One region of the Halomonas sp. DP8Y7-3 genome, then DNA from elsewhere that is predicted to be linked to it. Evidence: predicted binding sites of a transcription regulator. Region 1 holds the regulator's gene; the other holds the start of a gene.

The links. Region 1 encodes sigma-54, which starts transcription at its own class of promoters, with help from an activator protein. Its sites were predicted from a motif close to TGGCACNNNNNTTGCTNT; they were not measured.
Region 2: glnL (nitrogen regulation protein NR(II)) is a predicted target of sigma-54. The motif match lies at 2,150-2,167, and genes of this name have one in related genera.

Annotation. Positions count from the first base shown of each region.
Region 1 is NZ_JAHVIO010000014.1:331,316-334,847, reverse strand. Features, by position in the region: gene ptsN (PTS IIA-like nitrogen regulatory protein PtsN) at 1-452, opposite strand, end outside; gene hpf (ribosome hibernation-promoting factor, HPF/YfiA family) at 459-767, opposite strand; gene KUV86_RS16035 (RNA polymerase factor sigma-54) at 948-2,360, opposite strand; gene lptB (LPS export ABC transporter ATP-binding protein) at 2,555-3,280, opposite strand; gene lptA (lipopolysaccharide transport periplasmic protein LptA) at 3,280-3,532, opposite strand, start outside.
Region 2 is NZ_JAHVIO010000004.1:41,389-44,920, forward strand. Features, by position in the region: gene ntrC (nitrogen regulation protein NR(I)) at 1-994, opposite strand, end outside; gene glnL (nitrogen regulation protein NR(II)) at 987-2,036, opposite strand; gene KUV86_RS05395 (hypothetical protein) at 2,433-3,119, opposite strand; gene glnA (glutamate--ammonia ligase) at 3,270-3,532, opposite strand, start outside.

The DNA of each region.
Region 1 (3,532 bases):
CGAATCGCTTCCTGCAAGCGCTCGTGCAGCTCGCGCTGGGACGTCGCGTGGCGCAGACGATGTCGGGTATCGGCGTCATTCATGACCCCGGCCACCTGGCCCAGCAAGGCTAGGTGAGCATCATCCGCTTCTTCAGGCACCAGCAAGACAAAGACCAGGTCCACCGGTTCGCCGTCGATGGCGTCGAAATCAATCGGCTCTGCCAGCTTGAGAAAGCCAGAGATAGGGGCCTTGCAGTGAGGGTTGCGAGCATGCGGAATGGCCACGCCATTGCCGATGCCGGTGCTACCCAGACGTTCGCGGCCGATCAGGCGACTGAAGACTTCCTGGCTATCCAGGCTTGGTGTGTTCTGCGCAATGAAGGTGCTGAAAAATTCCAGCACCCTCTTCTTGCTGCCCCCCGGGACGTCAAATAGCGTGCGCTCGGGGGGGAGAATGGCATCCAATGTCATGAGAGGTCAGCGAATTCCGGCGCCTTGGGCGCGGGCTTGGGATTTTTCCTTGTGCTTGACGAGCTGGCGGTCCAGCTTGTCGGCAAGGGCGTCGATGGCGGCGTACATGTCGCCGTCCTGGGCTTCTGCATGCAGGTCTGCACCGGCAGCGTGAAGCGTACAGGCAGCCTGTTGGCGCTCCTTCTCCACCGAGAGGGTGACCTGCACATTGGTGATGTTGTCGTAGTGGCGCTCCACACGGGCGAGCTTCTCTTGTACGTAGTCACGCAGGGGATCGGTCAATTCGACGTGGTGGCCGGTAATGTTGACTTGCATGACAAGGCTCCTTGCTCTTGCGGGTGGTTGCTCGATTGTAACCCTTTTTCCGATCCTGCAAACCCCCCTGCTTCTACGCATTAAGACGCAGATGTCGTGCGATATTTCAAGCGCTTGCGCTTTTCATGTAACTGCGCTACGCGCTCTGCTCGCCGCCTGTCTCGAGCCATCTGACCGGGCTCAGCGCAGGCGCTTGCGCTCGCTTGAAGAGGGAATATTCATCGCTTCTCGATACTTGGCGACGGTGCGTCGGGCGACGTTGACACCGTCTTCGGCGAGCAGCTCCACCAATTTGCTGTCAGACAGCGGTTTGCGAGGCGGCTCCTGCTGGATCAGCGACTTGATCATGGCGCGTATGGCAGTGCTGGAATGGGCATCCCCATCCTGACCCACCTGGCTGGAAAAGAAATACTTGAGCTCGAACACTCCCCGTGGCGTATGCACGAATTTCTGGGTCGTCACCCGGGAGATGGTCGATTCGTGCATCTCGACCTTGGCCGCAATGTCTGCCAACACCAGTGGTTTCATGGCGGCTTCACCCTGCTCGAGGAAGTCGAGCTGCCGCTCCATGATTTCGCGTCCGACCCTCAACAGGGTGTCGTTGCGGCTTGCCAGGCTCTTGATCAGCCAGCGCGCCTCCTGCAGATGGTCCTTCAGAAACTGGTTGTCCTGGCTCTTGTCGGCCCGTCGGATCAAGGCCGCATAGTCGGGTTGAATGCGCAGGCGTGGCATCGCCTCAGGGTTCAGCTCGACGCGCCAGCCTTCTTCGGTGTGGCGGACCACCAGATCGGGAATGACATAGTCGTTGTCGCTGTCGCCGTACTGGCTGCCAGGCCTAGGGTCGAGGCCACGGATCAGTTCGATGACATCATCCAGCTGCTCTTCGGTCAGGCTCAGGCGGCGCTTCAGCAGACGACGATCACCGCTGGCCAGTGCCTCGAGAAACTGGCGTACCAGTCTTCCCGCCTGGGGCAGAAGGGGGGTGTCACGGGGCAGGCTGTCCAGTTGCAGCTGCAGGCATTCGCGCAAATCTCGGGCAAATACACCGGTAGGTTCGAATTGCTGCAGCCTGGCCAGCACCGACGCCACGTCCTGCAGGGGCGGGGCAGCAGCGTCGTCATCGGCCAGGCCCTGGGCGATATCGTCAAGGTGTCCCACCAGGTAGCCATCGCCGTTGACCGCGTCAATCAGGCACTCTGCGATGCGCCTGTCATTATCATTGAGGTCCAGCAGGGCCAGCTGCCAGCTAAGGTGGCCATGCAGGGATTGCCCGCTGGCCTGGCGCTCGAAGTCTGGCGCCTCGGCGCTGCCGGCCGGGGCGGTGCCAAGGTCCTGATAGGTATCGGACCAGTCGCTGTCGACCGTTAGCTCGGAGGGGATCTCGTCGGCCCAGTCGTCGTCCTTGCTGTCCTTGACCTGCAGCTCGCCGAATTCATCCTCCAGCTCGAGCATCGGGTTGGCCTCGAGCGCCTGCTGGACTTCCTGGCGCAGGTCCAGCGTGGAAAGCTGGAGCAGGCCAATAGCCTGTTGCAGCTGAGGGGTCATGGTCAGCTGGGTGCCGATCTTCAGCTGCAGTGACGCCTTGAGGGCCATGATGTGACTTCCGTTCGTGGAGCTGAAAAGCCTTACCCTAACGGCGGGTCAGGTACCATGCAAGCTTCTTGCCAACTTGTGGGCAGGGGGTGGCGCGCAGGGCTTGCTGTGCCCCGCATGCGCGTCAGTGCAAGGTCGAGCGGGCGCCATGAAGACCCTGCCTACATAGCGGCCCGGCAGCGCTAATATAGTGGTTAAAGGCGAAAGTTTTCGCCGAGATAGACTTCCTTGACGCGCTGGTTGGCAAGGATCGACTCGGCACTGCCTTCGGCGATGATCTGGCCGTCGCCGACAATGTAGGCGCGGTCACAGATGTCCAGCGTCTCGCGCACGTTGTGGTCGGTGATCAAGACGCCGATGTCACGAGCCTTGAGCTGGCGAATGATCGACTTGATCTCGCCGACGGAGATCGGATCCACCCCGGCAAAGGGTTCGTCGAGCAGAATGAAGGCGGGTTCTGTGGCCAGGGCTCGGGCGATCTCGACCCGGCGTCTTTCCCCGCCGGACAGGCTCATGCCCGGGTTGTCGCGAATGTGGCTGACATGGAAGTCTTCGAGCAGTTGCTCAAGGCGCGCCTGGCGACCTTCCCGGTCGAGGTCCTTGCGGGTCTCGAGGATCGCCATGATGTTGTCGGCTACGGACAGCTTGCGGAAGATGGAGGCTTCCTGGGGCAGGTAGCCAATACCCGCCAGTGCCCGCTGGTGCATGGCCGCGCGGCTCAGGTCGTCATCGTCGATGCTGATGGTGCCAGCATCCGCCCTGACCAGTCCGACGATCATGTAGAAGGAGGTGGTCTTGCCTGCGCCGTTGGGGCCCAGCAGGCCCACAATGCTGCCCTGTTCGATGGACAGGCTGATGTCCTGGACGACGCGGCGCTTCTTGTAGCTCTTGGCCAGATGGCGAGCGTGGAGAGTCTTCATCAGTTTCCTTGGCTTTCCGGCTCGAGGGTCATGCGAATGCGCTGCTGGCCGTCGACACCCTGTGCGCTGGAGCGAGCCTGGACAACGCGGCGATCCAGAAAGTACTCCAGGTAGGCGCCGTCGAAGGTGTCATTGGCCTTGTGCAATTCCGCCTGGTCGATGAGTTCCATGCGGCGCTCGGCAACATGGTAGACCACCTTCTTGCCCCAGCCCTTGACCACCGGCTCTTCCGGCGAAGGCTGCTGCTCCAGG
Region 2 (3,532 bases), on a different contig from region 1:
CCTTGGCGGCCTCGGCCAGGAAGTGCCTGGCCAGCCGGGGAATATCCTCGCGCCGCTGGGACAGCCGCGGTAGATGAACGCGGATTACGTTCAAGCGGTGAAACAGGTCCTCACGGAAACGCCCATCGGCCACCAGTGTCTCCAGGTCCTGGTGGGTGGCGGCGATGATCCGCACATCCACCTTGACCGGCGTGTGTCCCCCGACCCGATAGAACTCGCCGTCGGCCAGCACCCGCAGCAGCCGAGTCTGGGTTTCCGACGGCATGTCGCCGATCTCGTCGAGAAACAGGGTGCCGCCGTTGGCTTGTTCGAAGCGCCCCTGGCGACTGGCACTGGCACCGGTAAAGGCTCCCTTTTCGTGACCAAACAGCTCGGATTCGATCAGATCCCGAGGAATGGCGGCCATGTTGAGGGCGATAAAGGGATTGCCCGCGCGCGGGCTATGCTGGTGCAGGGCGCGTGCCACCCGTTCCTTGCCCGTCCCTGACTCGCCGTTGATCAGCACGGTGATGTGCGAGTGGGCGAGTCGGCCGATGGCACGAAAGACCTCCTGCATGGCCGGCGCTTCACCAATGATCTCTGCATCCAGGCCTTCGGGAACGCTGACGGGCCGTTGGCGTTCTCGCACGTGGGCGACCGCTCGGCGCACCAGGGCAAGCGCCTCATCGACATCGAAGGGCTTGGGCAGGTACTCGAAGGCGCCTCCCTGATAGGAGGCTACCGCACTGTCCAGGTCGGAGTGAGCGGTCATGACGATAACCGGAAGATCGGGGTGCACCTCACGCACCTTTGCCATCAGATCCAGTCCATCGATGCCTGGCATACGAATATCGGTGACCAGAACATCCGGGGGTGAGGTGAGCAGACGATCCAGAATCGTATCGGCACGCTCGACCGCTTCCACCTGCAAGTCAGGCTGAGCCAGCGCCCGCTCCAGCACCCAGCGAATGGCGCGATCGTCATCGACGATCATTATACGAGCGGCATCAGTCATGACTCATCTCCAGGGGAATCAGCAAGCGAAATTCTGTGTGTCCGGGGGCGGACTCGCATTCGATCAGCCCGTCGTGCTGATGCAGCACCGACTGGGCAATCGACAGCCCCAGGCCGCTGCCCTCGGCCCGTCCGGATACCATTGGATAGAACAGGGTGTCACGCAGGGTGTCGGGAATACCTGGCCCGTTGTCGATCACACTGACATCGCAGACCAGGCGATGACGCTGGGCCCCCAGGGTGAACTGGCGTCTGGCCCGGGTCCGCAGGCTGATCACGGGGTCTGGGGTGTCCGACTCGACCAGAGCCTGCACTGCATTGCGCGCAACATTGAGCACGGCCTGGATAAGCTGTGCTTCGTCACCGATCAGCTCGGGCAGGCTGGGATCGTAGTCTCGCTCGATGCGGACCTGGGGCTGCTCTACCAGCAGCAGTGCCCGGACACGCTCCAGCACCCGGTGGATGTTCAGAGGCTCCCGGCGGCTCACGCGGTTCGGCCCGAGCATGGAATCGACCAGATCCCTGAGTCGATCCACTTCCTCGATGATGATGCGGGTGTATTCCTTGAGCGCGGGTGTCTGCTCGAGGTCACGCTCCAGCAGCTGTGCGGCGCCACGTATGCCGCCCAGCGGGTTCTTGACCTCGTGAGCCAACCCTCGCGCCAGCACCTTCATGGTCTCCTGGCGCGACTGCAGGGCCTCTTCTCGCGAGATCCGCAACAGCCGGTCCCGCGGCTCCAGCTCTAGCAGCAGGCTATCCCGGGACAACGGCGTCACCGTGTAGTCCACCGTCAAGGGTTCGCCACCGCCGAGGGTCAGCCGCGCCTCACGCTGGGTATAGGGGTGCAAACCGTCTCTGGCACGCGCCAGCACGTCGGCGATATCGTCTTCTCCGCCGACCCAATCTCCCAGCGGTACGCCGATCACTCGGGCAGCGCTGACAGCCAGCAGGGCTTCCGCTGCGGGATTCATCCACGTTGGACGCAAGTCCTCATCAAGCAGTACAACCGCCGTGGTGAGGTGTTCGATGATGCCTGACGCCATGAGCGTATCCTGAGCAGATGAAGTCGTTCAGCCGAGCGTGAGGTGCACCCCCTGCGAGGCGCTGAAGGCGCCATCCCGAAGCAGGCGTCGTCAGCGAGTGCACTTCCTTAATGCAAGCAAGAAGCGGGCCAGACTCGCTTTCACCCAGACGATGACCACCGTGGTGCGCCGTGTACCCGCTGTCGTCCCACGGGGGAGCCTGGACACTCCTCCCCATGGACATGCTACTGCACCAAGCTGGTGCACTGCACTGGTTTAGGGCTTATGCCGAATGGGATTGGGGCCACGCCAGCGCGCCACCCGGGACCGACGTGACTCTGGCCAGATGTCTGAGCTGCCAGGGGGACAGGGGGACCGGGGGGAACGGGAACAAGGGAGACAGGGAGCATTCGCTATCTACGATGACGGCCCATGGCGGGAAGTCGCGGGCACCGCAACGCGGGCTCGCTGCACGTGCAGCACGACAGCGTCGCTGCGCTGGCGAACCTTGCGATCAGGGTCGATCACGACCAGGACGATGCGGTGCTCTCCCCGCTCGAGCTGAGTCAGGGTCAGTGGAGAATCCCCCGTCGTCACCAGCACGCCATCGACCTCAAGCCCCAGCACATAACCGGCGTCAAGAGGCGGGCTGACGGCCGCCGCGACCTCGAGGCTGCCGCCAGCGCCGCTGGGCAGCACGCTGCCAGATGCCGGACGGGCAATGGCCAGTACCTCCCGTGCCAGGTAGCCCGGCGCAGCAGCGCTGATATCCCCCGGCAGCTGGGACAGTGCCGGGGGCAGAGGAGCACTCGGCACATGGGAGAGCGCCCCTGGCACGAAGCGCTCTCCACCTTCCAGCGGCCGATCGCTATAGGTGACGCCGCCATGATGTTCAACGCGACGATAGAGGGCATCGGCGGCACTCCCCTGGGTGCCATACAGCAGCAGTATCGTCAGCAGCAGGCCTCTCGGTACTCGCCAAAGCCATATCCGCTCCCGCCATATCCACCCCCGCCACATCAGCTCCAACCGGCATCGCCGAGCCGGTAGGCGGCCCGACGGCTGTGGCGACATGGCCTGCCGGCAGCGCGGTGGTAGCTTCACGGTGGCTCCTTGCTGGGGGTGTCCTGGCAAGCATGCGATGCCTGTCCTGCCAGGCCAAGGGCATCGCTTGCTCGAGGGCAAGGCCAGGCCAAAAAAATCGGCCCCGCTCAAGGCGGGGCCGATATACGACGGGGTGTCGTCGTCGCTGGATCAGCAGCTGTAGTACATGTCGAACTCGATCGGGTGCGTGGTCATGCGCAGGCGCTCCACGTCTTCGTTCTTGAGCTCGATGTAGGCATCGATCATGTCGTCGGTGAAGACACCACCTTCGGTCAGGAAGCTGCGGTCTTCGTCGAGAGCCGCCAGCGCCTGGTCGAGGCTTTCCGCCACGGTCGGAATGGACTTGCCTTCTTCCGGCGGCAGGTCGTAGAGGTTCTTGTCCATGGCATCGCCAGGATGGATCTTGTTCTTGA